3 regions of the Arthrobacter sp. HMSC08H08 genome follow, and region 3 is predicted to be linked to each of the others. Evidence: predicted binding sites of a transcription regulator. Region 3 holds the regulator's gene; each other region holds the start of a gene.

Region 1 (10,557 bases), on a different contig from region 3:
CGGGCATTCCTGCAGGACTGCTCGAACTCGTGCACTTCTCCCAAAAGTCCTATGGCCAAGATGTGAAGCTCTCACAGGACTACTACGAGAACGTGGAAAAGTTCCTCTCATAGGCGCCGCCTTCCCCCCGGCAACGCGTAGAAGTAATCACATATATACAAAACCAAGCCATACGTAACCTCGGCTACTCCCCTTAAGCCACGAAAAGGCTGCCAAAGAGCTATTGCTCACTGGCAGCCTTTTCAAACCAACAAGAAGACCCCTATGAGGAAGATCCCTGCGAATTAGTAGGAGACAACTCCATGGTTCCTTCAGGGCCTTCCTGTACCGACCATTGCTGATCGGCCGGGAACGCCTTCACATAGTCTGTCTTTCCGGAGCAGAAATCAACCTTCGAACGGCTCAACTCAACCGGCTGGGCATCATTTCCTTGTCCAAAGACCAACCACTGTCGCTGGTCCCCGGAGTCAGCATCCAACTGATCCACCACGTTTTTCATAGGGGCAGGCAGATCTGCAGAAGCCGAGGAATACGGGCACACCACTGCAACACGTTCCCAAGATTCCATGGGCGAATCCTGCTGCGGAAGCATCACAGTTTTACCAGGCTTCGCCTCAGAAATCAGCGTTTCCTCGTATGAACCTTGCGTAGCGCAACCAGCCATCAGCACGGCCAGAGCAGTCACAGGGATAATTTTCAAAGACAGTCGTTTAGTAGTTTTCATGCTCGCATTCAATGATTTTTGAGGGTAACCAGCTTGTTCTGGTTGGCCAAAGACTTGCACTTAGCACTGCTCTTTGAAGCTGTTTTTTGTGCCTTGCCTACCGATCGACCAGTCTTGTTGTTGGCTAGGTCCATCTTCTTTTCACGCGCCGGTCCGTTACGAACCGCTTCGTGATTTGAAGCAATCTTCATGGCACCATTCTCACCGATGCTGATGGTCATCAAGGCATTCCAGTAACAGTGACGGTAGGCATCTCCCTTGCCATTATGCAGTGATTTAGGGAAAAGCTTTTTGCCGATGCTGTGGCCTTGTTCGCGTCCTTGGCCGCTTTGTTACACGACACGAGATCTACATGGATTACGCAAGCAGCCTTTTCGAAGAAGGACCAAACAATATCGCTGTATGCTGGGCTTGCAACGCTACGGATGCCAACGCTAGCGGCAGAAGAAACCGAAATTTCCCCATTGGGCGCAAAGATCTCGGCGACCTGTTCCGCATCCATCTCTTCGAATTCCTGCAACAGCGTTTCCTGGTCAGACTCGCTCATTTCATCCAGTGCAGCGTATGGATCTGCTGAAGTCTCCAACTGTTCCAGTAGCACCATTGTTTCAGCATCTTCGGGCACCATCGAAGCATGGGCCTCTGAAGAACCAGCAACAAGCGTGGCCGTAATTAGGCCTGCCATCAACACAGAAGATAACTTCCTCATAACCGTAAGGCTTCCCCTCATCCCGCCATCTGATTGGGAAGATGAAGACCTGGAGAAAGATGTTCTGATGGCCAAAAGGCTCATCGTGCTAACCCGCGGTTGATCCGTTACAACCGAGAATGGGAATGGATGACCTGGACTGGGCTGCGGTGGGAGCAAGACCGGGGCAAAGTCGCTGTCGAGGCATGCCTTCAACAAGTGATGCAGTACAGCTACGACGAAGCGTTTGCGCTGCGACGAGGCGATAAACGACTGCAGACAGCCCTAGCCCGGGTCAGCCAAGAAGCAGGGGCTGACGGCGTATTCAAGCGAGCTGCACGAAGCGGCGAGGTGTACACCCCAGCGACAGAGTTCGACACCAAACCGGAGCTTCTGAACACCACGACCGGCGTCTACAACCTAGACACTGGACAGCTCACAGGGCCTGACCGCGACCTTCTACTAACGAAGATCACCGGGGCCGGGTACGTCGAAAACAGCTACGAGGGCAGCGTGTTCCAAAAGACACTTCACGAGTGCCTACCCGATAAGGACGCGCGCGAGTACTTCCAACGAGTTATGGGGTCAGCCCTGAACGGGCGCATCCGAGATCACAAGCTGTTTATTCTTGTGGGCCGGGGCCGTAACGCTAAGTCTCTACTGATGGAAGCGATCACCGGCGCACTAAGTAGCTATGCGGGCAGCACCGAGAACAGTCTTCTCATGCAGTCTTCGCGCCCCAACGAGATGAAGGCACAGGACTATTCAAACCTTGCTGACCTAAAGGGGTTACGCCTAGCAGTAGCCCACGAGCTCCCTCACGGCGTGCGACTAGACCAAGCGTTCGTGAAAAGGCTCACCGGCGGCGACCAGCTCAAGGCCAAGCTCATGGGCAAAGACTTCTTCGAGTTCACCCCGTCACACACGATCACGCTACTAACAAACGACCTACCCGTGATCGACGTGAACGACCCGACAATCTGGACACGGTTAAGCATCATCGAGTTCACCGAATCATTCGAGGGACGCGAAGATATGGATCTACCCATGAAACTATCGACAGACAAGGAACGTCAGGCAGTCCTAGACTGGCTCATCCAGGGGTGGCACTCTTACCAACAGCACCGCCTCAAAGAACCCGAGAGCGTGAAAAAGGCACGCACCGAATACGAGCTAGACAGTGATCAACTACAGCGGTTCATCGAGGAATTTACCGAGGTAGGGGATGGCTACTCGACCCCGGCGCGTGTGTTCGCTCGAGCGGTCAACGAATCATTGCAACCCGGCGATAAGTACCTGAGTGAACGAGAGATCAAGAACCAGATGATCAAGAAAGAATTTGTGTGCAAACGAGTAGGAGGTGGGCAGCGCTGGCTACGTATCCGGCTCATAGGCCGCATAACTGACCAAGACGCGGCGTAACACCACACGGGACAGACTAGAAAGGCCCGGCTTCATTGGGGACATCCCTCACAGGCCGGGCCTTTTCTGTTGCAACATCCCGGCGCATGACGGGCGAGCGTGTAGTTAATGTAGGCAGCTGCCTATCAGTCCTTAACTCTCTCTTTTAAGAAACGATGGGCAAGAGACTACACAAACTACACACCCGGCCGGAGAACCGAGCCACTGACCCCTCAGACCCTCCCCCTACGGGGGCAACCCCTCACAGCACCCCCATACACCTCACGGTGAGCGCTCGCTGTGGTGCCTCACACGGAACCGCCTCACCCGCGCCCCGTGCAGACCGTACAGGCACGAACCACACGCTCCACGGGGTCACCCCTCCCGCGTCGCTGGCTACTCGCTCCCGCCGGCATTGCGATATCTCCCCGGCCTTTTTCCCGCCTCGAAAAGCGCACACGGGCGGCGTGGAATCGCTCGCCCCGCGGTGGAGGTACACAGCGGGATCCAGGGGCCTCAGACGGTCATAGAAGAATCCGAACTGCCACAAAACTGTCACAGCGGAGAAAGTCACCCAAAGATCCTTGAGAATACGCGGTTCTGTGGATACTCCAGTAGGATCCACGCGCAAGCCCCGAGTTCACTCACGGACTCGGGGCTTTCCCGATATTTACGTGCACGGAATGCGTGCGTACGCGCCACGTCCTAAAGTGGTGAGAGGCGCAATACGCAACGTATGCAACAAAATGTGCACAGCAAGAACACTCAGGTGCACAATAAGACCGCATCAAAAAGACCGTGGGACGGCGACACGCATGAGGCTCGCTCTATTCTGCCGCGGCATCAATAGGTGAGGGGGAGACACCCGCATGTCTAACAGTCAGAACCCACGCCAACCCCAAAACGGCCGCGACAACAAGAACGTCCCCTCCTCGAACATGCCCTCCTCAAGGCCGCACCAAACAGGCAACGGGCCTTCCAGACAGTATCCGAGCACCTTCGACCCGAACATTCCACTGCCTGCCGTGCCACCGCCGTCCATACGCGGCATCCGAGCAGAGCACGACGAACACCTCAGCGAAGAAGCCCGCGATGCAACCGGCAACGATGCTCGTGAAGAGGCAACGGACCCTACCCACGACTCAACCCACCGCGCCGACACATCGGCGACCTCCGTGTGGACCGTAGCGCAACGCCAAGGCTCGATTCTCCGTTCGCTTGAAGCCGCCCAAATCTCTGAAGAACAAACCCCCGCCACAGGCACGGGCAACAACACAGACAGCGGCAGCCCGACAGGCACCACATCGCTCGGCACAGTCACGCCGGCAGGTGCCCCGCAACCGCGCGGTATTTCACAACAGCACGGTGTCTCACAACAGCGCGGTGTCTCACAACAACACGGTGCCCTTGAAACGCACGGTGTCTCGCAGCCACACAAGAAGCGGGGTTCCCGCGGGCTCCGTGTGCCGCATCGCCGCGGGAAACCAGACGGCACAAAACCAGACGGCACAAACACTGATGCCCCAAGAACAACAGCCGAGAATCCGCACGGCCGGAAGCACAAAACCAAGCCACACTCGCCAGAACAGCACGCGGTGACAGCCCCACTCGTGCGCGGGCTGCGCGGCATGATCCAGGGTGAAGCGCCAGCAACAACCACGTTCAACATTGTTGACAGGCTCATCGGCTCACCCTTTGAACAAGCTGCCGCCCGCACCGACCCCCAAGCTGAAGCGGAAAAGGAAGCCGAAAACGTACGACGCGCAATGCGGTTCGCGCTCGACATCGCCGAACTCATGCTGCGGTGGGGCTCCGGCGCGCAAGAAGTTGAGACCGCGGTCATCGCGGTAACCGCCTCGTGCGGGCTGCGGCACGTGGACATGGACATCACGAACCAGTCGATCCACCTCAACTGGACCCCACCAGAAGGCATGCCGGTCTCCGTGATGCGGGTGGTGCGTTCCTTCTCCGACAACTACAAGTCGCTTGCCGCACTGCACCAACTGGTCTCCGACATCTCCGCAGGCCGTGTGGAAATGGAAGCGGCCCAAGCGCGCATGCGTGCAATCCGCCGCTACAGGCACCCGTACTCGGCGAAGGTCACGTTCATCGGAAGTCTCGCGTTTGCGACCCTCTTCGTGGTCTTCATCGGCGGTGGTTGGCGCGCCGCAACCGCGGTGTTCTTCACCCAGGCGTTCATCACGACCGTCACCAGGCTCAACATCAAATGGCGAGTCCCGGAATTCTTCAACGTCGCCTCAAGTACGCTGCTGGCGACCATCATCGCGCTCGTGCTCTATAACTATGAGATCATCAACAACCCCGAAATGGTGGTTGCCGGTGGGCTCATGCTGATCCTGCCCGCCGGCCGGTTCGTCTCCGCAGTGCAAGATGCGATCTACGGGTTCCCGCTCACCGCGGTCTCCAGACTGTTCTCAGCGCTCATCATCTACGCGGCGATCATCACCGGCGTCATGGCCGGCGCCTATGTTGCGGGCTTCTTCAACCTCAGCGAAATCGACCTCGCCCGGCCCCCTGCAGGCAACAACCTCCCGTTCTGGGTGCTCGCGCTACTCGCGGTCTTCGCAGTCCTGAGCGGGGCCGTCATCCAGCAGGTCGCGCCACGGCACCTCATCGCCATCGCGCTCGTTGTGCTCGCCGGCTACTCGACGTTCTGGATCTTCGCTAACACCCTCAACGTGGGGCCACGCGCAACCCCTGCGGTCGCCGCGACAGTCATGGGCCTGCTTGCACGCTTACTAGCTCAACGGCTTAACATTCCATCGCTGATCCTGATCGTCCCATCAGTGATCATCATTCTTCCCGGACTTGCGATCTTCCGCTCCATGTACGCGATGGTTCAACAAGCAGAAGGTATCTCCACGTCGATCGCAGGCATGGTCGTCTCGTTCTCGATCATCATGGCTATCGCCGTGGGCGCCGCGTTCGGTGACCTCCTAGCACGCCCCTTCACCTCCGCACATAACCGAGCAACCAAGCAGCGCTTCCGCCGCCGCTAACGCCGCTACACGGTCCAGTCGATGGGGTCATACCCCATCGAGACCAGGGCCTGATTCGCGCGTGAAAAAGGACGCGAACCGAAAAAGCCGCGACGGGCCGACAACGGCGAAGGGTGCGCGCTCTTGATCACCGGATGCTCCTGAAGCATGGGCTCGAAACTTTGGGCATGCCGGCCCCACAGTATGCAAACAGGAGCGCCCGCGCCGTATTGCCCCTGCGTCTGTTGCCCAGATCCGTAATGACCAGATCCGTAACGACCAGGTCCGTGCTGACCAGATCCTTGCCGACGTGCCCCGCGCCGACCCAGCTCCGACACGATCGCGCCCGTGACCTCGTGCCAACCGCAACGCGAATGAGAGCCAGCCTCGCCACGAGTCACCGTCAGCGAGGAGTTCAACAGCATCACGCCCTGAGCCAGCCACCGCGAAAGATCACCGTGCGCGGCCGGGGCGAGCCCCACATCGTCAGCAAGCTCACGGTAAATATTCACCAAGCTACGCGGAAGCGGCCGCACTGACGCATCACACGCGAAAGCTAGGCCGATCGGATGCCCCTCAGTCGGGTAAGGGTCCTGCCCAATAATCAGGACCCGGACGTCCTCCGGGGGAATAGACAAAGCACGGAACACATGTTGCGGAGCCGGCAGAATACGCTCGCCCGCGGCAAGGCGGGCAGCCAACTCGTCCCCCACACGCCCCAGCTGCGGACCCAAGCCAGCCAAAACATCACACCAGGCCGGTGCGACACCCCAGCTCAGCCACCGTTCACGCCAGCGCGGGAACCAACTGGAGGGATCAGCGGAGACCTCCGCGCTCGTCGGGACGATTACAGCAGGTAACGCATCAGCCGGTAATGCACTCATGAATCAATGCTGGCATGTGCGACGGTTAGAATGAAACACGCACCGCGGCGAAACTAGACGGCCACACCAGACGGACAAGCCCGAGGGGTAGGCCAGAAGGCTAGGCCAGAAGCGGGCCGCCGCATAGCACACCAAGCAAAGGAGCGCAGTGGCTGAAACACCTCAACCCCGGCACTCCTTGACCGAACCCAACTTGACCGATCCCAATCTTGAGTCAGAAGACTCTCCAGCGGGGGAGACCGCAGCGGGGGATGAAACCCTCCCCGAACTGCATCGCGGGATCCTCGACTTTGAGAAGAAGACCTATAAATATAGTGGCGCCAAAGAAGACGCGATCCGCGCCAACTTTGGACTCACAGCAACGCAGTACTACCAGATCCTCAATGGGCTCATCGACCAGCCAGTAGCCCGCCGCTATGCGCCCTACGTGGTGGAGCGGCTACAACAACAACGAGCCGCGCGCACGGCCGCCGCCGGCAACACCCGGGCAACGAGTATGGAGGGATAGGACAACCATGGCCAATCGATACCCCACCGACGAATTCGACTCAGTGCCCGAGACATCCAAACGGGTTGGCGCTCACAGGAACTGGGTTGAATTCCCGTCCCCAACTAAGCGGTTGCGGCCGCTTCTGATCGTTGGAGCGTTCGTGCTGGTGGTGGGGCTCGTGATGTACATCGTTGTGAGGCCGTGGGCCGCCGAAGCATTCGGCGACTTCAAAAAAGACGAGAAACAAACCGAGCAACCTCAAGCCTCGCCATCCACAACAGAAGAGGCGAGCGCAAGCGATACGGAATCTGAGGAACCGAGCCCGAGCGAGTCTGACACGGAAGGCTCGGGTGCCGACGGCGCTGAATCTGGAAGCGCGGACTCTGGAGGCTCCAGCTCTGAAGAAGCCGAAAGCGAAGAATCGAGCGAGTCGCCGGAGAGCAGCGAATCACCAAGTGAGGACGAGGAAAGTAGCGAGCCGGCTCGTGAAGATCGTGATGTGCCGTTGGCGGTCTATAACTCGACCAACCGTAACGGGATGGCGCGCGGTGCAGCCAACTACCTGACCCAGCAGGGCTTCCAGCCAAGAGTTGCTGGGCAGTGGAGCCGCCCCGAGAGCACGAGCCTCGTGTACTACAAGAATGAAGCTGACGCGCAGGTCGCGGCGAAGGTCGCTCGGAGCCTGGGGATCTCCGGGACGTATCAGCACCAGAACATCCCGAGCGACATCACCGTGGTGCTCGGAGCGGACTACACGCCTCGCTAGATTGCGCTGTGGGCGCACGCAAACGCATCTATCTTGCACTCTCGTGGTCAGAGTGCCAACATGGTATTAGCACTCGAGCGCGCTGACTGCCAGAAATGGTGGTTGTGTGTTTCGAGACCACTCGAGGAAGTGAGGGGCGCTACGCCCCGTACCGTCGCGGGCGCGACCTTGAGATGGGACAGAAATGCTTTCACTAGACGTTTCCGGAAAGGAACATCTGAATCCATGGCAAAGACCATTGCATTCGACGAGGAAGCACGCCGCGGACTCGAATCCGGCCTCAACCAGCTGGCCGACGCAGTCAAGGTAACCCTCGGCCCACGCGGTCGCAACGTTGTTCTGGAGAAGAAGTGGGGCGCACCCACCATCACCAACGACGGCGTCTCCATCGCAAAGGAAATCGAACTCGAAGACCCATACGAGAAGATCGGCGCGGAGCTCGTCAAGGAAGTCGCTAAGAAGACTGACGACGTAGCAGGCGACGGCACGACCACCGCTACCGTCCTCGCCCAGGCTCTCGTGAAGGAAGGCCTTCGCAACGTAGCCGCTGGCGCTGACCCGATCGCTATCCGCCGCGGCATCGAGAAAGCTGTTGACGCGGTTACCGAGCAGCTGCTCGGCTCCGCTAAGGAGATCGAAACCAAGGAAGAGATCGCAGCAACCGCATCGATCTCCGCAGGAGATAAGCAGATCGGTGAACTGATCGCTGAAGCCCTCGACAAGGTGGGCAAGGAAGGCGTCATCACCGTCGAGGAGTCCAACACTTTCGGGCTCGACCTCGAACTTACCGAAGGTATGCGCTTCGATAAGGGCTTCATCTCTGCATACTTCGTCTCCGATGCCGAGCGTCAGGAGACCGTGCTTGAAGACCCATACATCTTGATCGTCAACTCGAAGATCTCCGCGGTCAAGGACATCGTCCCTGTCCTAGAGAAGGTCATGCAGTCCGGCAAGCCGCTGCTGATCATCGCCGAAGACGTCGAGGGCGAGCCGCTGGCAACCCTAGTTGTCAACAAGCTGCGCGGTACCTTCAAGTCCGTTGCCGTCAAGGCCCCAGGTTTCGGTGACCGCCGCAAGGCGATGCTCGCCGACATCGCGATCCTGACCGGCGGCCAGGTCATTTCCGAAGAAGTAGGCCTCTCGCTGGAGAACACGACGCTGGACATGCTGGGTACCGCCCGCAAGGTTGTTGTCACCAAGGACGAAACCACGATCGTCGAGGGCGCAGGCTCCGCCGAGGAGATCGCCGGCCGCGTTGCACAGTTGCGCGCCGAGCTGGACGCTACCGAATCCGACTACGACCGCGAGAAGCTCCAGGAGCGCCTCGCGAAGCTCGCAGGTGGCGTGGCTGTTCTCAAGGCAGGTGCCGCAACTGAGGTTGAGCTTAAGGAACGCAAGCACCGCATCGAAGACGCCGTCCGTAACGCAAAGGCAGCCGTCGACGAGGGTATCGTCCCAGGCGGTGGCGTCGCGTTGATCCAGGCAGGCGAGAAGGCGTTCGCTGGCCTCAACCTGGAAGGCGACGAAGCAACCGGCGCGAACATCGTCAAGGTCGCTATCGAGGCACCACTCAAGCAGATCGCTATCAACGCAGGCATGGAGCCAGGCGTTGTGGTTGATAAGGTCCGCGGTCTCGAGCCAGGCTTCGGCCTCAACGCCGCAACCGGCGAGTACGTCAACCTGCTCGAAGACGGCGTGAACGACCCAGTCAAGGTGACCCGCTCTGCACTGCAGAACGCGGCATCCATCGCTGGTCTGTTCCTCACCACCGAAGCCGTTGTCGCCGACATCCCTGAGAAGGCTCCAGAGATGCCAGGCGCTGACCAAATGGGCGGCATGGGCATGATGTAATGCCCGACTAACCGTGCGGTTCACCCGAACCAGCGGAACAGGGTAGCTCCTAGAACGGGGCAACCTACAGAACACAGTTGAGGCCCCGAACACGAAGCGTGTTCGGGGCCTCAACTGTTTCACCTTGGCTCTACTTTCACCTCTGCTCTAGAAGAGATGAGCGCGGCGATCAGCCCGAACAGGACACCTGCGATAGGCCAGATCACCCAAGCCGTGCTCCACGCGTCGAACGCGAACGCCCACACAAGGAAGACCAAAGTGGCAAAGCACCAGTAAGAGCCGGCGATCCGGTCGATCTTGCGGCGGGCCTCCAACTTCTCCGGCGCGTAGTCGCGCGTTGAGGTTAACTGGTTATAGGCGCTACGTTCAATCCCGCCGATAGTCAGGAAGCCAACACCAATACCAGTGAGTGGGAAGAGGATCATCAAACCGACCTGATGGAAGCGTTCAGGGGTTGTTGAAGCATCGGCTTCCGCGCCGCAAATAGCCATTGCAGCTACCGCCAGAATGATGAGCGCCACGCCAGCGCCCATCAAGAAGCTAGTGCGCGTTGAACGTTGCTTCTTCTCTCTTTCGTATGCGAGCAGAACATTCGGTTCAAGATCAACTGAGTCGAACTCGTTGAGACTGACTCCATTACGGGAAGAGCCAGATACGAAGAACAGGGCAACACCGATCGCCACGGAAACGAACAGGCCAGCCAAACCGACAGACAGTGGAGATAACGGGCCGGTATTCGTGAAGAACGCACCGC
Region 2 (10,557 bases), on a different contig from region 3:
AACTTAAACGGCGGTGGCCCGCCCGAGTTCGTCTCGGGCGGGCCACCAGATCTTTCGGCCGGCTTTCACGCTGGTGTTGTGGCTAGCGCTTGAGCCGGTTGCGCCGGGCCGGGAGGAAGGGTTTAGTCTTCGTCTTCCTCGGCTGGCTTATCCACAACCAGGGTTTCAGTGGTCAGCACAAGCGCTGCGATCGATGCCGCGTTGCGCAGTGCCGAGCGGGTCACCTTGACCGGGTCGATCACGCCAGCTACCAGCAGGTCTTCATAGACGCCTGTCTTGGCGTTGAAACCGTGGTTGGCTGGGGATTCGGAGACCTTCGCTGCGATGACGGATCCATCGAAGCCTGCGTTGGCTGCGATCTGCTTGACCGGGGTCACCAGGGCGCGGCGGACGATGTCAACACCGGTTGCGGCGTCGCCTTCGAATGCCTTGAGGTTCTCGTCTTCATCGAGCACGTGGAGCGCATCGACCAGCGCGGTACCGCCACCGGCGACGATGCCTTCCTCGAGTGCTGCACGGGTCGAGGAAACGGCGTCTTCGATGCGTGCCTTGCGTTCCTTGAGCTCAACCTCGGTTGCGGCACCAACCTTGATGACGCCAACACCGCCGGCGAGCTTAGCCAGGCGCTCCTGGAGCTTCTCCTTATCCCATTCGGAGTCAGAGTTCTCATACTCTGCCTTGATCTGGGCTACGCGTGCGGCCACTTCTTCCTCGTCACCTGCACCGTCGACCAGGGTCGTGTTGTCCTTGGTCACGGTCACGCGGCGGACCTTACCGAACACCTCTGGGCCAACCTGGTCCAGACGCAAGCCGAGGTCCTGGGAGACAACCTGGGCGCCGGTGAGGATCGCGATGTCCTGCAACATCGCCTTGCGGCGGTCGCCAAAGCCTGGGGCCTTCACGGCAACAACGTTGAGGGTTCCGCGCAACTTGTTCACCACGAGGGTCGAAAGCGCTTCGCCTTCGATGTCTTCAGCGATGATAAACAGCGGCTTGGATTCCTTCAAGACATGCTCAAGCAACGGAACGATGTCCTGCAGAGCGGAGATCTTGCCGGAGTTGATCAGCACGTAAGCGTCTTCGAGGACTGCTTCCTGACGTTCAGCGTCGGTCACGAAGTGTGGAGAGAGGTAGCCCTTATCGAACTGCATGCCCTCGGTCACATCCAGCACGGTCTGGGTCGTGTTGGATTCTTCGATGGTGATGACACCGTCGGTGCCGACCTTCTTGAACGCCTCTGCCAGGAGCTCGCCGACCTCATCGGACTGCGCGGAGATCGCGCCGACGTGGGCGACGTTCTCGTCCTGAACTTCACGCGCGTTCTCCAACAGGCGGGCCTCAACGGCCTCAACTGCGGTTTCGATGCCGCGCTTGATTTCACCTGGTGCAGCACCTGCCGCTACGTTGCGTAGGCCTTCTTTGACCAGGGCCTGCGCCAGAACGGTTGCGGTGGTCGTGCCGTCACCGGCGATGTCGTTGGTCTTGGTGGCTACTTCTTTAGCCAACTGCGCGCCCAGGTTCTCGTATGGATCCTTGAGCTCGACGTCGCGGGCAATGGTCACGCCGTCGTTGGTGATGGTTGGTGCGCCCCACTGCTTGTCGAGGACCACGTTGCGCCCGCGCGGGCCGAGCGTGACCTTGACGGTGTCCGCCAGGCGATCAACGCCGGCTTCGAGGGCCTTGCGCGCCGCGTCATTGAACGCAAGCTGCTTTGCCATTCGTTTTACTCCTTCATAGCCTCAACCGGGTTACGGGAGGCCGCTAGATCAAGAGTTGTGAGAAACCGGGAAGGGTTACTTCTCGACTACTGCGAGCACGTCACGAGCGGACAGAACGAGGTATTCCTCGCCGCCGATCTTGACTTCGGTGCCGCCGTATTTGGAGTAGATCACGACGTCGCCTTCCTGGACGTCCACTGGGATGCGGTTGCCCTTGTCATCCACGCGGCCTGCACCAACGGCAACAACCTTGCCTTCCTGAGGCTTCTCCTTGGCGGTGTCTGGGATCACCAGGCCGGAAGCGGTGGTCTGCTCGGCTTCGAGCTGCTGGATGACGATGCGATCTTCGAGGGGCTTGATAGAGATCGACATGGGACCTCTCCTTTGCGTAATAGACCTGTAGGTGTACGGGCCATACAACGCGTCCTCCGGGCGTCGTCGCGGGTGTCGACCGGAAGCAGCTGATGGCTTGCGCACTCGGATTTAGCACTCTCGGCTTCCGAGTGCTGATGTCTTCCACTTTAGGAAGTTATCTGGCACTCGGTCAAGATGAGTGCCAATTGTTCGCCTTGAGCGTGCTCGCCACGCCCTCTACTACCCCGCCCGATGCTCTGCTACACCTCGCCCTGCTGCACCTCGCCGCCATCACCTGCCCCTTTCCCCTACGCCGCCTTCCGGCACATTCATGACAAGCTGGAAGCATGGCATCCACCAAAAAAGAAGGCTCCATCACGTCTAACCCGGCGGAGCCGATCGCCGCGGCCTTCACACCTGAAGGCCAAAAGCTGCTCTCCCAGCTGACCCCGGATCAGGCTGCGACCAAGAAGTTAGCAACCGAGCTGACCTTGAGCCTGCGCAAGGCCGGGCATTCAGCGGGCCTGGTTTCCGCCGTCGTGCATCAGCTTGCCTTGCGTTTCAAGGCTCGGGCTAAGTTCGGGCCATTCGCTGAGCGGATGATTCTCACGCAGGCGGGCCTCGAACAGGCAACCCGCCTACCTGTTGCTGCGCGCCATGCGGGCCGGATGCGCGATGCCGGTGTGCGACACGTTGCGGACCTCGGTTGCGGTTTGGGTGCGGACGCGATGGCGATGGCCGCGCTGGGAATCGATGTGACCGCGGTCGAGGCCGACGAGGTCACGGCGGCCGCGGCGACCGTGAACACCGCTCCGTTCCCTAACGTCACGGTGGTGCATGGGCTCGCTGAGGAAGCCGATATTTCTGCCGCCGATGCGGTGTGGATGGACCCAGCACGCCGCGAAACCACAACTTCGGGCACGCGGCGCCGCTGGAACCCTGAAGCGTTCTCTCCCCCGTTGTCTTTCGTGGAGACACTGGCTGACCGTGGGCTTCCGATGGGGGTCAAGCTCGGGCCTGGGATCCCGCACGAATCGATCCCTGAGACCGCGGAAGCGCAGTGGGTTGAGCACAACGGCAGCGTGGTCGAAGCCACGCTGTGGTTTAACGGGGCGCGGCGGGCGCAGGTGCGGAGGGCCGCGCTGGTGTTGAAGGACGATCAGGCTGCAGAACTGACCTCGAGTGCCGCCCACCCTGACCTGGATTCAGATGCGCTCGCGCTCGGCGAGGATGTGCCCGTGATCGAAACCGACAGCAACCTGTCACTCCCCGCCCTCTCAGACCCAGCGACCTACGGGACCTATCTCCACGAACCTGCCGGCGCAGTCATCCGCGCCGGGCTCGTAGCAGACCTCGCAGTACAGCTCGAGGCGACCGGGTTGGACCCGCACATCGCCTACCTCACCGGCGAAACCGCCTCAACCACGCCGCTGGCCAACAGCTACCGCATCGACATGGTTATGCCCTACAAGATCAAGGCGCTACGCACCTGGGTGCGCAACAACCGCATCGGACAGCTCACCATCAAAAAGCGCGGCCTGGACGTCGCACCGGAAGAGTTGCGCACGATTCTGCTGGGCAAAGGCCACGGCGACGGCTCGGCAACGCTTGTGCTCACGCGCATCGGGAAGCAACGAATCGTCTTCGGATGTGAGCTCATCCCCGGCTCCGCCGTATGATCGTCTAATTGCACGCCACCGATGCGAGGAGACCTATGGGCATCGAATTCACCCCGTCAGAGCCCTCGACCCTGGGGATCGAATGGGAGATCGCGCTCGTAGACCGCGACACCGGCGATTTGCGCCCGGAAGCCCCACGCATCATCGACGAGCTCGGTCAGCAGGGCCGCATCAACCATCCGGACGGCGCGCCGCGGCTCACGCGCGAGCTGCTACAGAACACGGTCGAGTGCGTGACCGGCGTGCACCGCACGGTGTCCGATGCGATCGAGGATCTCGCTTCCACTGCGCGTGACGTGAGCGATATTTTGGATCCGCTCAACACGTCCCTGTATTGCGCAGGCTCCCACCCTTTCGCGGAGCCGACCCTGCAAGAGGTTTCCGATAAGGAGCGGTACGCGACCTTGATTGACCGCACCCAGTGGTGGGGCCGGCAGATGGTCATTTACGGGGTGCACGTGCATGTTGGGATCGATCACCGGGATAAGGCCCTGCCGATCGTTGATGGTCTGATCAATAAGCAGCCGCACCTTTTGGCGTTGACGTCTTCTTCGCCGTTCTGGGGTGGGGCTGACACCGGTTACGGTTCGCAACGATCGTTAATGTTCCAGCAGCTGCCCACCGCGGGGCTGCCGTTCCATTTCTCTCAGTGGTTCGAATACGAGTCCTATGTCGCGGACATGCTACACACGGGCGTGGTGGATGTTTTGGATGAGATCCGGTGGGATGCCCGCCCGGTCCCTAAATACGGGACCGTTGAGATGCGGATTTGCGACGGGCTGCCGGATTTGGATGACATCGCCGCTGTCGCCGCCTACACCCAGTGCCTCGTCACGGAGATGTCGGACGCCCTGGATGCCGGATGGGACATCCCGGTCATGACGCCGTGGTTCCGCGTCGAGAACAAGTGGCGTGCGGCCCGCTACGGCCGTGAAGCGATCATCATCCTGAATTCGGCCGGTGATGAGCTGCTGGTGACCGATCAGATCGCTCAGGATGTTGAACGGCTCGCCCCGATCGCTGAACGGCTGGGTTGCGCTGAGGAACTCAACCACATCACGACGATGATGCAGCAGGCGTGCGAATACGAACAGCAACGCAATGTGGCTGAGGCTAATGGCGGCGACTTAGCTGCGGTTGTGCAGGATAACTCGCAACGCCTGCACGCCTCACTTGATCGCTAACGCGCCGGTGGCGCTGGTATTGACACGGTGCTTTTCATAGACACCGTGCTGACGGGTAGTGAGGTGTCGGTTCCGAAGTCGGTTCCGGTGGGTTCTACGCCGTTCATCACGAGTTGGGCGCCGAGTGCGGCGATCATCGCGCCGTTGTCGGTGCACAGGGAGAACGGTGGGATGCGTAACTGGATTCCGGCGGAGGCGCAGCGGGCGGCGAGCAGTTCGCGCAGGCGTGAGTTCGCGGCGACCCCGCCGCCTAGAAGCAGTGTTGTGAGCCCGTGTTCTCGGCACGCCATGACGGCTTTGGATGTGATGACGTCCACGACGGCTTCTTGGAACGAGGCGCATACGTCTTCGATGACGAGTTCTTCCCCGGTTGCTTCGCAGTGCTCAACATAGCGTGCTACGGCGGTCTTCAGTCCGGAGAAGCTGAAGTCGTAGCGGCGCGGCCCCGGTTCTTCCGCGGCTCCCATGAACTTGCCCGTTGTGAGTCCGCGCGGGAAGCGGATCGCTTTCCGGTTGCCTTGGGCCGCCAGCTTGTCGATCACGGGGCCGCCCGGATAGCTCAACCCCAGCAGGCGGGCGACTTTATCGTAGGCTTCGCCCGCGGCGTCGTCGATGGTCGAGCCCAGCATCGTGATGTCAGCAGTCAGCGAATCCACTTTGAGGATCTCGGTGTGGCCGCCCGAAACCAGCACCGCGCCGAGGTTCGGAGGTAGCTCTCCACCATCGAGCACACCGACCCCGACATGCGCAACCAAATGGTTGACCGCGTACAGCGGCTTGCCGGTAGCTAACGCGAGCGCTTTCGCGGCAGAAACACCCACCATCAACGCGCCCGCTAGGCCAGGCCCGGCGGTCACGGCGATCGCATCGACATCATCGAGCGTGAGTTCCGCGGTCTCTAAAGCTGAACGTAACGTCGGGACCATCGCCTCAACGTGGGCGCGCGAAGCGATCTCCGGGATGACCCCGCCGAAACGCACATGCTCATCCACCGAGGACGCAACCGCGTTAGCAAGCAGCGTGGTTCCGTGGACGATGCCCACGCCCGTCTCATCGCAACTGGTCTCAATACCCAGAACGACCGGGCCTGAAACTGTAGCTGCAGAGCCCCCTGGGGTATCGAGGGCCTCAGGTTTCACGGTGTTCATAGCTTCCCTCGGATGTCTTTCTGCATAATCAGGGCGTCTTCGCCGGCACTCGGCTTGCCGGGTGCACTCGGGTGGCCGGGCGCGCCACCTGGATAGTATCCGCGGCGGCGGGCGATCTCTTCAAACCCGTTGCGGTGATACAGGTGGATCGCGCGCTCATTCGAGGCGCGCACTTCAAGCATCATGTGGGTCGCACCCCAGTCTCGCGCTCGGGACTCCATGAGCCACATCAGGTACTTCGCGACCCCGCGGCCAGCATGCTCCGGCACAACCCCGATGGTCTGAATATCCGCGATGTGCGGGCTGTACTGCAGACCCGCATACGCGATCAGCGCGCCAGCTCCCATCTCAGCCACGCCCCAGTATTGCCGCCATTCGGGGTGGGAAAGCTCCTCGCGCATCATGCGTTCATCCCAGCGGTCCAGCGGGAAAAGCTCGGCTTCAAGCGGCATGAGTTCCGCGGCATCGCCCACATCCAGCTGTCGCACGATATAGCCTTCCGGGGCTCGCGCCAGCTCAGCTTCGGTAGCGGGGGCTAAGTCGGTGCTCATCGTTGGCGGCCTTGCATCGCGGCCGGGACCACCGCGTCGGATTCGCGCAGATACCGCGCGACCGGCGGGTTAGCTGGCATGCCGGCGGCGTACCAGGCGCGGGCCAGATATGCCGCGGATACCGGCGTGGTTTCGGTTCCGGCGAGCACCGGGATACCAGCCTGAGCTAGCTCTTCCGCGCGAACACCCGCCCCGGCACCACCTACCGGATAAGCGGCCGATAGCTCGCCAGGCTTGGTTACGTGCGGGCCGTCGACGCGCGCACCATTACGTGCATAGCTCGCCCAGTACAGCTCACGACGGCGGGCATCCAGCGCCGCTGTCACGACCGGTTCGGCATCTGTAGCGGCACGATCGCTGGCAAGACCGCTTTCGGCCAGTAGTTGGGCGGCGAGCCCGTCGAGCGAGCACACGCCGTAGGCGTCTATACCCCACGCGAAGGCGAGGGTCTGGCCTGCGGCGATCCCCACCCGCAGACCCGTGAAGGGGCCTGGCCCCTCCCCGACCAGGACGGCGTCTGGGCGTTCCCACCCAGCCTGGGCGAGCAACTGTTTGCACACGGGGATGAGGTCTTCGGCGTGCCGGGTCGTGGAATCCGTGACGGCCTCCGCAACAACCTCAACGCCTTCAGTACTCACAGTCACGCACGCGACGGAAACCACTGATGAGGTATCCAACGCCAGGATCTTCTTGATGCCGTCGCGCATTTCAGCCCTCCTTCACGGTGTCAGTGAATTCGGCGAGCGCGGCGCGCAGTCCGGTGGTTGCCGCCTCGTTCCAGCGTGGCCCTATCCAGCGCAGGGTCACGATGCGGGGTGCGGCGGCTTCTTCTTCGTCTTCGACTTCCCACGGGGCTGGGGCCTCGCTGTCGGGTTGTGCGGCCGTGTTGCCGCCGATGGGACGGTCGAGTGTGATCTCGAGGCGGGATTCGGAGAGGCCTTCGGCGCGGTCGCGGCCCCATTCGACGACTGTGACGGATTCGTCCACGGTGTCGATGAGGTCGAGGTCTTCGAGTTCTTCTGCGGATCCGAGCCGGTAGGCGTCCACGTGGACGAGTGCTGGGCCTTCGCTGAGTGAGGGGTGGATGCGGGAGAGCACGAATGTTGGCGATGTGATGCCTTCGCGCACGCCGAGGCCTTCGCCGAGGCCTTGGGTGAAGGTTGTTTTGCCGGCGCCGAGTTCCCCGGTCAGGATGAGAACATCGCCTGCTTGGAGTTCGGTTGCGAGTGTGCGGGCGAAGCTCTGCATCGCCGCTGGGGTTGGAATAGTCAACGACAGTGAGCTGTCATCTGCGCGGCTGGCGGGGATCATGCGGCGTGGGACGCGGTCGGAGATCCCGGTGACGGTCTCGTAGTTGATGGTGTGGGCGGCTCCCGCCCACTCTTCAACACCGGGTTCACCATGTGCTGGGTCACCGAACACCACGGTGTCTTTACCGACAAATTCCGCTGGGTCTGCGGCAGCACCGAGGTCGATCACGAACTGATCCATTGCGATCCGGCCCACCACCGGATACCGCACGCTATCGATCGTCACGTGGGTGCCTTCGGCGATCCGCGGGATGCCGTCGGCGTAACCGACGGGAACCAGGCCCAGCGTCGTCGGTTTCTCTGCCCGCCAACGCAGGCCGTAGGACACACCTTGGCCCGCATCGACCCGTTTAGCTGCGGCCACATGCGCAACCAGGCGCATGACCGGCCGCAACCCCAGCTCGGCCGAGGACACCCCTTCAAAAGGAGATAAACCATAGAGGCCCAGACCGACCCGGACCATGTCATAGATCGCATCCGGGCGCGTGAACGTCGCCGGGGTGTTCGCGATGTGACGCACTTCAGGTTTCAACCCGGCGTCCGCGACCACCGCGAGCGCGTCCTCGAAAGCCTGGGTCTGCACGTCGTTGGCGGGGTGTTCTGGCTCATCGGCCATCGCGAAGTGGGAGAACACACCCACCACGCGGATGTCCCCGGCGCGTTCGGCCGCGGCGGCGCGCTCCACAAGATGTGGCCATTCGGCTGCGGTGCACCCGTTGCGGCCTAAGCCGGTATCGATTTTCAGGTGAATCCGTGCCGTGCGCCCCACCGCGCGTGCCGCCTCGATCATCGGGTCCAGTTCCCAACCGGATACCCCCACGTCAATGCCCTGTGCCACGGCCGCCTCGAAGTCGGTGTCCGATGTGTGGAGCCAGCACACCATCGGCGCCTCGATGCCCGCGGCACGCAGCTCAAGCGCCTCGCTCACGTGCGCGGTCCCTACCCATGTGGCGCCTGCATCCAGCGCGGCGCGCGCGCACTCGATCGCGCCGTGCCCGTAGGCTTGCGCTTTGACGATCGCCATGATGTGCGCTTGCCCCACCTGTTGACGGATCCTGGCGACGTTGGCGGCCAACGCGCCAAGGTCAATCTCGGCGCAGCGTTCAGGGGCAGCCGCTACCGCATCGTGGGCATGTAACCATTGCGTCACCGGAGCCGATGCCGGGGCCTGCGCCGCGTCATCGGCGCCAAACGTAGCGGTGCCAACCGCATCGGACGCATTATGATCCGCACCCGCGGGGCTGGAAGTGGAGGAAAGACTGTGGGAACACACCCTTCTAGCGTAGACCTTCACCAGGTTCGGGCTTGGGTATGCGACTCAACGCCTAAGATCATAGGTAGCCAACTGTGAGGAGAACATTCGTGCAGGATGCAGCACAGCCGCGGAAGATTTCAGTGATCGGTGCGGGATATTTGGGGGCTACGCATGCCGCTTGCATGGCGGAGCTCGGCTTCGAGGTGGTCGGCGTTGATGTTGAGGTTGAACGTGTTGAACGTCTCAACGCCGGGGTGCTTCCGTTTCATGAGCCGGGTCTGGATGAGATGCTGGCCCGCCACGTACGTGAAGGCCGTTTGCGTTTCACTACGGATTATCAAGAGGTCGCCGATGCGGATGTTCACTTCATCGGTGTTGGTACCCCGCAGCGGGAGAACGATCACGGCGCGGACATGCGTTATGTCGATGCCGCAATTGATTCGTTGGGTGCCGTGGTTTCGAAGGACACGCTGATTGCTGGTAAGTCCACGGTCCCTGTAGGTACTGCGGCGCGTTTGGCGAAGCGGTTGAAGAAGCTGGTGGCTAAACGCGGCTTGGACATCAACGCGGAGTTGTGTTGGAACCCTGAGTTTTTGCGTGAAGGGTTCGCTGTTGAGGACACGCTGACCCCTGATCGGTTGGTATTCGGGGTGCGTTCCCAGCGGGCTGAAGACATCCTGCGTGCGGTGTACGCGAAGCCGTTGGCCGACGGCACGCCTCTGGTGGTGACCGATTTCGAGACTTCCGAGCTGGTGAAGGTCGCCGCGAATGCGTTCTTGGCTACCAAGATCTCCTTCATCAACGCGTTCTCTGAGATCACAGAGACCGTGGGTGGGGACATCAAGACGCTCGCGGATGCGATCGGGATGGACCCGCGCATCGGGCGTAAGTTCCTCAACGCCGGCATCGGTTTCGGTGGCGGCTGCCTACCTAAAGACATCCGTGCTCTCCAGGCGCGCGTGTCCGAGCTCGGCCTTCCGCACACCATGCGGTTCCTCGACCACATGGACGAGATCAACCTGCGCCGCCGAGAACGCGCAATCTATCTTGCCGAGCGTGCGGTGGGAGGCGACCTGCACGGGGCACACATCACGGTGCTAGGTGCGGCGTTCAAACCGAATTCGGACGACGTGCGTGACTCCCCCGCCTTGGATGTTGCCGCCCGCCTGTATTCAGCTGGCGCAGACGTGTCTGTATATGACCCTCAAGGCATGGAGAACGCGGCTAAACGCTTCCCACGCTTGCGGTACGCGGACTCCGCCGAAGATGCCGCACGCGGCGCGAACGTTGTGCTGTTGCTGACCGAATGGGATGAATTCAAGAACCTCGATCCGGTTTCCTTCGGTGAGGTTGTTGCG
Region 3 (8,556 bases):
TGAGGGTCACGCCCAGCTCGGCATCCGGGTGGATATAGAGCTCATCCATGAGGAAAGTGGCCAGGGTTCCGAGCTGTTCGAGATCGCACTCGTGTTCGGTCTCGTTGTGGATCTCGACGCTCATGCTGACTCAGAGTCTCCTGCGGATGCAGATGCGGATGCGGACTGTGCTGCTGGTGCTTTACGGCGCTCGGCACCACTGCTTCGAGGCTCTCGTGCACGCTTGAGCTTGCCGGTGCTGATGCGCTGGTGGTCTTCGTCCCAACGCTGATATGCATCCACAATTTTGCCCACGAGGCGGTGGCGCACAACGTCTTCGGCTGAAAGCTCACAGATAGCGATGTCATCGATCCCATCGAGGATGTCCAACACAATCCCGAGCCCGGATGTTTTGCCACCCGGAAGGTCGATCTGTGTGATGTCGCCGGTGACGACCATGTGCGAACGGAAACCGAGCCGAGTCAGAAACATCTTCATTTGCTCAGCGGTCGTGTTCTGCGCTTCATCGAGGATCACGAACGCGTTGTTCAACGTGCGCCCACGCATATAAGCCAACGGGGCGACCTCGATGGTTCCGGCAGCGATCAACCTCGGTATCGATTCGTGCTCAACCATGTCATGCAACGCGTCATAGAGCGGCCTGAGGTACGGATCGATCTTGTCAGAGAGCGTGCCGGGCAGAAAGCCGAGGCTCTCGCCGGCTTCGACTGCGGGGCGGGTCAGAATAATGCGGTCAACCTCGCCCGACTGCAAGGCAGCAACCGCCCGCGCCATCGCCAAATACGTTTTACCTGTACCGGCTGGCCCCACACCAAACGTAATCGTGTGGGCGTCCATGGCCTCGACGTAGGCCGCCTGATTATTCGTCTTAGGTCGGATGCTCTTGCCTCGGTGGCGCAGAATCTCGCCAGTCACCGCAGGGTCGGGGTTGGCTGCCGCGAGCTGACGTTCTGCCATGATCCAGCGCTCAACCAATGTGGCTGTGACGGCGTTGCCACCGGCTGCCGCGGCGCGAGCCTGCTCCACGACGCGCCGAACAGCCTTAACATCAGCGAGCGGTCCACTCAATTCGAGTGAATCGCCGCGGGGAGCCAACGTGACTTCTGGCCACACCCCGCTGACAATCCGTAAAAGCGTATCGGCAGGGCCAAGACTGGCGACCATTGCCTGATCGGATTCGAAATCGATGCGGGCGTGTGCGATGCCAGGGTCCCCAGCAACACCATGATGAGAGGGTTTGGCTGAGCTGTTCTTTGCTGTGAAGGGCACGTGCGTGCTCATCCTCGCTTCGGTAGATATGAAGTTCGGCAGAATTCCGGTCAACCGGGATCTATCTTCAGTCTAAGACGCGCTGCCTGCGTTCTCTAGGAACACATCACCTAGGTCCTATCGCCAAGAATATGGCGGGTCAGCACCGCGCCCACCGCGCCCGCTGTGGAAGCACGCAGAATATTACTTCCCAATGAAACCAAAACCGCGCCGGCATGAGTGAGCGCCTCGACTTCCGCTGGAGAGATTCCGCCTTCAGGACCCACCGCGAGCATCACATCCACATCCCATTCCGGTGGCGGAGTGGATGTTGAAGGTTGATGAGGAAGACTGCTGGCCCTGGTGGCCAGAACGTCGACAAGATGCTGTGGGGCCTCCTCGTGACACACGGCAACGAGGACGCCGCGCTCGCTGGCCTGAGCAACCGCGTCGACGAGCTGTTTACTGGTGACCACCGGACCCACTGCTGGCTGATCAGCTCGGCGTGACTGCTTAGTGGCACGCACTGCCGTATCGACCCACTTCTGGTGGGCCTTCTGAGCACGCTCCCCACGCCAACGGACAATCGAGCGGTCCGCCTGCCAGGGGATGAAGGACGCCGCACCAATTTCGACACAGGTTTCAACGGCCTGTAAGTCACGATCGTTTTTCGATAGCGCCTGAATCAGGCCAACCCTCACCTCGGGTGCCGCCTGGTGGACCTCGTCGACAAGAACGCTCGCGCCTGCAGGATCCACGCGGGTCAGCGTCACGATCGCCGCCCGGCCGCAACCATCCACAACCTGGATGGACTCCCCCGGCTCAAACCGCATGACACGCACGTGGTGAGCCTCAGAGGCGCACAGCTGATACGTACCGCCTGGCTGCCAGTGCGTGGATGCGGGATCCATAAACGACTTCAGCGACACCGGTCAACCCCGGAACTTCTCGCGTAGACGACTCATGAAACCACGCTGGGCGAGCTTGCCGCGTGTGAACTGCTCGTCTCGGGCTTGGGCAAGTTGTTCGAGAAGTTCACGCTGCTGCTCATCAAGATTCTTAGGGGTCTCAACGTTGACGGTGACTCGCAGATCCCCGCGGCGCCCGCCACGCAAAGACGGCACACCTAAGCCAGTCAAGGTCAATGTCTCGCCCGACTGAGTCCCAGGTTGAATATCGAGTTCTTGGTCACCATCGAACGTCTCCAGCGTGACCTCGGTGCCAAGTGCTGCCTGAGTCATCGGGACCGACAAGACCGCGTGAAGGTCGTTGCCGACGCGTTCGAAGGTCGCGTGGTTACGGACGCTGATTTCAAGGTATAGGTCACCGTTCGGGCCTCCACCCGGACCAGCTTCGCCCTCGCCTTGCAGCTGAATCCGCGTACCCGAGTCGACACCCGCAGGGATCTTAATCGTCTTCTCGGTCTTCTCACGAACGCGACCTTCACCGTTGCATTCGGGGCACGGCTTGACCAGACGGCTACCGAAACCAGAACATGCCGGGCACTCGGAGAGAGTCATGACGTCTCCGAGCATCGAGCGGACCGGACGCTGAATATGCCCGGAGCCGTGGCATGTTTCACACGTGACTGGCTCGGTGTTGCCTTCGGTGCAGGAGCCGTGGCACAACGAACACACCACAGCCGTGGAAACCGTGATGGTCACCTCTTTACCTTGAACCGCATCGACAAGATCGATCGGAACCCGCACTAGACCGTCACGGCCCGGCTGAGTCCGTGACTTTGGTTGAGGGCGGCCACCCCCACCGCCGCCTCCGAAGAACGCATCGAAAATATCCCCGAAGCCACCGAATCCGCCGCCACCGAAACCACCGGATGCGCCGTTCTCATCGCCTGTGCGATCGTAATTGCGGCGCTTATCAGGATCAGAGAGCACCTCATAAGCGTGAGTGACCGCTTTGAACTTCTCGTGCGTGTCCTCACCCGGGTTCAAGTCAGGGTGGAGCTGACGGGCAAGCTTGCGGTAGGCGCGCTTGATTTCCTCTTCCGAAGCGTCCTGGGATACCCCCAGGGTTTCGTAGTGGTTAGCCATGACGTAAATAAGTCGCTTTCCTTGGCTGGTCTAGTTGTCTAGTCGATTGAGTGGGATAGCTGAATGAGTCGTATATGGATCTTTGTGCCTCTAGCTGGACAGGATGCGGCTGAGGTAACGCGCGATCGCTCGTACTGCGCCCATCGAACCTGAATAGTCCATCCGGGTAGGGCCGAGTACCCCGAGCATCGCAGAACCGTTAGTTCCATAACTGCTGGCCACAACTGAGGTGTCCGTGAGTTCCGCGTGGGTGTTCTCGCTTCCGATGCGGACCACAACCTGGTCGTCGTCGGCTTCCATCTCTGAAAGCAGACGCAACAAGACAACTTGCTCTTCAAGGGTTTCCAATAAACCTGTCAGATCTTTACGGAAGTCCTGTTGTGAACGGGCAAGATTCGCCGTGCCGGAAAGCACTACCCTATCGACCTGGTGCGCTGTCAACGCGGACGCGATCGCTCGGGCCACGGTGTGGGCGAAGTCCAGAAGCTGCCGCGGCAGGTTGAACCCAGTTGGGTCACCAGGTGGCGGTGAAGACACCGAAGTCAACACGCCGGTTACAGCGTGTAATGGTTTCCCGACGATGTGCTCGGCAATCTGATCGCGCACTAAAGCGACGTCCACATCAGAGACCTCGTGCGGTGCTGGCACCATGCGTTGGGTCACATCGCCGTTGCTAGCGATCACAACGACCAGAACCTGGCCTGGCCCCATCGTGAGGATCTCAACGTGCCGGATCCGCGTGTTAGAAACCTTCGGGATCTGGATGACCGCAACTTGCTGGGTCAATGCGGACAGCGCGCGTGCCGTGCGCGCAAGAACGTCGTCGAGTTCCTCCGCGCCTTCAAGTAGCTGGTGGATCGCGCGACGTTCGGCCGCCGAAAGCGGCTTGATGTCCTCGATACGGTCAACGAAATAGCGGTAGCCCTGCTCAGTCGGGATACGGCCGGCCGAGGTATGGGGTGCTTCGATGAGTCCCTGCTCCTCCAAGACCGCCATGTCGTTACGAATCGTGGCTGCCGAGACTCCAAGGTTATGCCGTTCAACGAGTGCGGCAGAACCGACCGGTTCGCGTGAGTTCACGTAATCGTCAACCACTGCGCGCAGCACATGCACGCGGCGCGCGGTTGCACGGCTCACCGGCTTATCGCTGTCTGGGCGGACCACCTGAACTCCTCCTGCCTCATCCGGAAACTACGTGCCAACTACCTGCCAGAGCCTCAGGAACCTTACAACTCTTCAGGAAACCCCTTCACGTTCCACTCTGGCACTCTAATAGCCTGAGTGCCAATTATATCGGTTGCCGTCCCGCTGTGGGCCCTACCGGATCGGGTTGCCACCCCGCCGCATCGCCACCCCGCCGCACCGTGCAGGCAAAGGTCCCCTGCGGACGCGCTAGGGCATCGTAGGCTGTAAAAGACTAGAACCGGCAGAGCCGCCCACCTCGGAATGTACCTAAAGGAGCCCAGCTATGGATTGGAGCCAATGGGGCCCCGGCTCGATCTCTCACCCTGCCCGCAAAGCACCGCGCAAGGTCGCAGCCCAAGTAGGGCTCGTGCTCGAAGACGTTCAAAGCGGTTTCGTTGGCGAGGTGATCCGGACCGAACGCTCCGGTGGCGTCCGGGTCCTCGAGTTGGAAGACGGGCGTGGGGCTCGCCGTTCGTTCCCTGCCGGTTTCGGGTTCTGGATCGACGGTGAACCCGTCGAAATCGTCGAGCCTGCCTCGATAGCGGAAACTGAACCGGTCACGAAAATCTCGGCATCTGGCTCGGTGTATGTCGAAGGTGCCCGGGCCAAGACAGCCCGCGCGGCACGTATCTGGGTCGAAGGCATCCACGATGCCGCACTCATTGAAAAAGTGTGGGGCCACGATCTGCGTGTCGAAGGCATCGTCGTGGAACCGATGCACGGCGCCGATGACCTCGCAAGCCTCGTCGAAGAGTTCGCCCCCACACAGCAGCGCAGACTCGCGATACTACTGGACCACCTCGTCGAAGGCTCAAAAGAAACCCGTATCGCCGCCGAAGCGATGCGTGTTCCGGGAGCCCGCGAACACGTCCTGATCGTCGGGCATCCATTCGTGGACGTGTGGGAAGCAGTCAAACCTGAGAAAGTGGGGCTCAGAACGTGGCCGCAGATCCCCCGCGGCCAAGACTGGAAACGCGGAATGCTGCGGCATCTAGGGTGGCCTGCTGAAACTGATGCCGACGTGGGGGCAGGTTTCTCCCGCATCCTCGAATCCGTCTCCAGCTACGCTGACCTGCGGCCTGAGCTGCTGGGCAAAGTTGAACACATGATCGACTTCGTCTCAGTTGAGGACTAAGAGGTTCCGGCTGATAGGACTGTTCAAGAAGAACTGAGGACAGACAACTTCACAGTCAGCGAACGTGAAAAGCGACACAGCTGAGTGTTGTCCAGAAGTAGTAGCCCATGTACTACTACAGTCTGATGAGGCTGTAGTAGCTGATGAGTAATATAGTCGACAACTGTTTTCTAGAGAGGAACAAAGCGTGACGAACCCGACACCTGGGCGCCCTCAGCAGCCTCGGGATAAAGAGACGTCGACTGACTCGCTGCCCCTTGCCCCGAGCGAGGACAGGCGCTGGGCCACAGTCTCACATTTCGGGGCGATCGCTGGGTTCATTCCCGCGATGATAATCCACTACCTGTTCAAGGATCGCGGGCCGTTCACCGCCCAAGAATCACGTGAAGCCGTGAACTTCACGCTCCCGCTCACAGCCTTGATGTTCGTCCTGATGCTACTGGCGATATTCATTCCAGGTATCGGTTCGATCTTCTCCGTAGCACTTGTTGTGGTGTGGCTGTATATGACGTTCTCCGGAATCGTCGCCGGCATCGAAGTCAACAAAGGCCGCCCTTACCTGTACCGCTTCAATATGCGCTTGTTCTAATTCTCGCCGCTAATTCTCGATCAGTTCGAGCACTAGACCGTCAGCGAGCAAACGCCCTTTCAACGTCAAGATAAACCGATCACCATCTTCGGGTGTGGGCTTTTCGTTGCCAGCACCATCAACGATGTGACCTAAGCCGCGCGCCACGAACCCGGGTAGGCGCCCGCGCTCACTGAGCGAAAGCATCGAAACAGGAAGCCCGCTGGCCAAGCGAATCGAGAGCATAATGTTCTCAAGATGGCGAGCATCAGCCGAAGGAACTTCCCGCGCCAACGCCGGCGAGACGCCCGCGTCGATGCGTTGCTGATACGCCGAAGGATGCTTCACATTCCACCAACGGATACCCCCGATGTGCGAATGTGCGCCCGGCCCAATCCCCCACCAATCCTGATTACGCCAATACGCAACGTTATGGCGAGCCTGATGTTGCTCAGAGCGCGCCCAGTTGGAGACTTCATACCAACTGAAACCAGCATCGGCGAGTACCGCATCAGCCAGCTCATACTTCTCGGCGTGATCGTCCTCATCGACCATCGGGACCTCGCCACGGCGCATCTGTGCAGCCAGCTTGGTGCCAGGCTCAACAATGAGCGAATACGCCGAAACATGATCCGGCTCCAACGCTAAAGCCGCATCCATGGAAGCCTGCCAATCAGCGATGGACTCCCCCGGCGTCCCATAGATCAAGTCAACAGATACATCCAAGCCAGCATCGCGCGCCCACTGCACCGCCTGCGGTACACGCTCCGGGCTGTGAGTTCGATCCAGGGTAGACAGAACGTGCGGCACCGCCGACTGCATCCCGAACGAAACCCGGGTAAAACCACCGGCCCTCAGTTCAGCGAGCGATTCAGGCGTGACCGAGTCCGGGTTCGCCTCCGTGGTGACCTCCGCATCGGGTGCGACACCATACAGTGAACGCGCACGCTCAAGGATCATGACCAGGTCCCCTGCTGGCAACAAGGTCGGAGTGCCGCCGCCGAAAAAGACCGTTGACAGCTCGCGAGGCACAGCACCAGCGCGACGTAAAACCTCGGCAGAAAAATCCACCTCACGCGCCGCAGCGAGCGCGTACGTGTCTTGGCTTGCGCCATGACCTAACTCAGTAGCCGTATAGGTATTGAAATCGCAGTAGCCGCAACGGACCGCGCAAAACGGGATATGGACGTAGAGGCTCAAAGAACGCTCATGCGCATCCGCGACCGACTCGCGCGTGAGAGCTCCATCGGCTGGGGCGGGATCCCCCTCCGGCAGCTGCGCCATTACTTCTTCTTGCCCCCGTTATCGTCCGAGGACAACGCGGCAATGAAGGCCTCTTGCGGGACCTCAACGCGCCCCACCATCTTCATGCGCTTCTTACCTTCCTTCTGCTTCTCAAGCAGCTTGCGCTTACGGCTAATGTCACCGCCGTAACACTTGGCAAGAACGTCCTTACGGATAGCGCGAATATTCTCACGCGCAATAATGCGGGAACCGATCGCTGCCTGGATCGGTACCTCGAACTGCTGACGAGGAATCAACTCACGCAAACGAGAAGTCATCATCACGCCATACGAGTACGCGTTGTCCTTGTGGGTGATCGCGGAGAAAGCGTCCACACGCTCACCCTGCAACAGGATATCGACCTTTACCAGATCCGCTTCCTGCGCGCCATCAGCCTGCCAGTTCAGTGACGCATAACCGCGGGTGCGGGACTTGAGGTGGTCGAAGAAATCGAACACGATCTCAGCCAGCGGCAAGCGGTAACGCATCTCCACGCGTTCCTCGGACAAATAGTCCATGCCCATCATGTTGCCGCGGCGGCTCTGACACAGCTCCATGACCGCGCCGATGAACTCAGCCGGGGTAATCACGGTCGCTGAAACCATCGGCTCGGTGATCGATTTCAGCTTCCCATCCGGGAACTCAGACGGGTTTGTCACGTGAACATGCGAGCCATCCTCAGTCACGACGTCGTACTCAACGTTGGGGGCTGTGGAAATGAGGTCAAGGTTGAACTCGCGTTCAAGTCGCTCGCGAATGATCTCAAGGTGCAACAGGCCGAGGAAACCAACGCGGAAACCGAAGCCCAACGCAGCGGAGGTCTCCGGTTCGTACACGAGCGCGGCGTCGTTGAGACGCAACTTATCCAACGCATCACGCAACACCGGGAAATCCGAGCCATCGATCGGGAACAATCCTGAGAAAACCATCGGCTGAGGCTCGTCATAGCCCGCCAAATGCTCGGATGCGGGGTTCGCGAAGTTCGTGACCGTGTCACCAACCTTCGACTGGCGGACATCCTTAACACCCGTGATGAGGTAGCCCACCTCACCAGCTGCCAGGCCATCAGTCGGAATAGGGCCTGG

Evidence for each region. The regulator HrcA, encoded in region 3, represses chaperone genes, less so after heat shock. The targets are predictions, from matches to a motif close to TTNGCACTCGNNNNNNNCGAGTGCNAA.
Region 1: the regulator HrcA is predicted to act here: its motif matches at 8,019-8,045, upstream of groL (chaperonin GroEL).
Region 2: the regulator HrcA is predicted to act here: its motif matches at 2,252-2,278, upstream of groES (co-chaperone GroES).

The regions. Positions count from the first base shown of each region.
Region 1 is NZ_KV789371.1:130,705-141,261, reverse strand. It holds gene HMPREF3175_RS10070 (hypothetical protein) at 1-113, shown strand, start outside; gene HMPREF3175_RS00630 (hypothetical protein) at 263-724, opposite strand; gene HMPREF3175_RS00625 (DUF6973 domain-containing protein) at 733-996, opposite strand; gene HMPREF3175_RS00620 (hypothetical protein) at 945-1,433, opposite strand; gene HMPREF3175_RS00615 (DNA primase family protein) at 1,533-2,834, shown strand; gene HMPREF3175_RS00610 (threonine/serine exporter family protein) at 3,683-5,833, shown strand; gene HMPREF3175_RS00605 (uracil-DNA glycosylase) at 5,839-6,696, opposite strand; gene HMPREF3175_RS00600 (DUF3263 domain-containing protein) at 6,845-7,204, shown strand; gene HMPREF3175_RS00595 (LytR C-terminal domain-containing protein) at 7,212-7,952, shown strand; gene groL (chaperonin GroEL) at 8,178-9,803, shown strand; gene HMPREF3175_RS00585 (permease prefix domain 1-containing protein) at 9,923-10,557, opposite strand, start outside.
Region 2 is NZ_KV789392.1:62,231-72,787, forward strand. It holds gene groL (chaperonin GroEL) at 123-1,718, opposite strand; gene groES (co-chaperone GroES) at 1,794-2,090, opposite strand; gene HMPREF3175_RS05410 (class I SAM-dependent methyltransferase) at 2,420-3,751, shown strand; gene HMPREF3175_RS05415 (glutamate--cysteine ligase) at 3,787-4,935, shown strand; gene tsaD (tRNA (adenosine(37)-N6)-threonylcarbamoyltransferase complex transferase subunit TsaD) at 4,932-6,083, opposite strand; gene rimI (ribosomal protein S18-alanine N-acetyltransferase) at 6,080-6,634, opposite strand; gene tsaB (tRNA (adenosine(37)-N6)-threonylcarbamoyltransferase complex dimerization subunit type 1 TsaB) at 6,631-7,341, opposite strand; gene alr (alanine racemase) at 7,343-9,217, opposite strand; gene HMPREF3175_RS05440 (UDP-glucose dehydrogenase family protein) at 9,307-10,557, shown strand, end outside.
Region 3 is NZ_KV789409.1:58,649-67,204, forward strand. It holds gene ybeY (rRNA maturation RNase YbeY) at 1-124, opposite strand, end outside; gene HMPREF3175_RS09100 (PhoH family protein) at 121-1,269, opposite strand; gene HMPREF3175_RS09105 (16S rRNA (uracil(1498)-N(3))-methyltransferase) at 1,380-2,177, opposite strand; gene dnaJ (molecular chaperone DnaJ) at 2,181-3,299, opposite strand; gene hrcA (heat-inducible transcriptional repressor HrcA) at 3,390-4,436, opposite strand; gene HMPREF3175_RS09120 (DUF3097 family protein) at 4,768-5,619, shown strand; gene HMPREF3175_RS09125 (DUF4870 domain-containing protein) at 5,807-6,208, shown strand; gene hemW (radical SAM family heme chaperone HemW) at 6,218-7,471, opposite strand; gene lepA (translation elongation factor 4) at 7,471-8,556, opposite strand, start outside.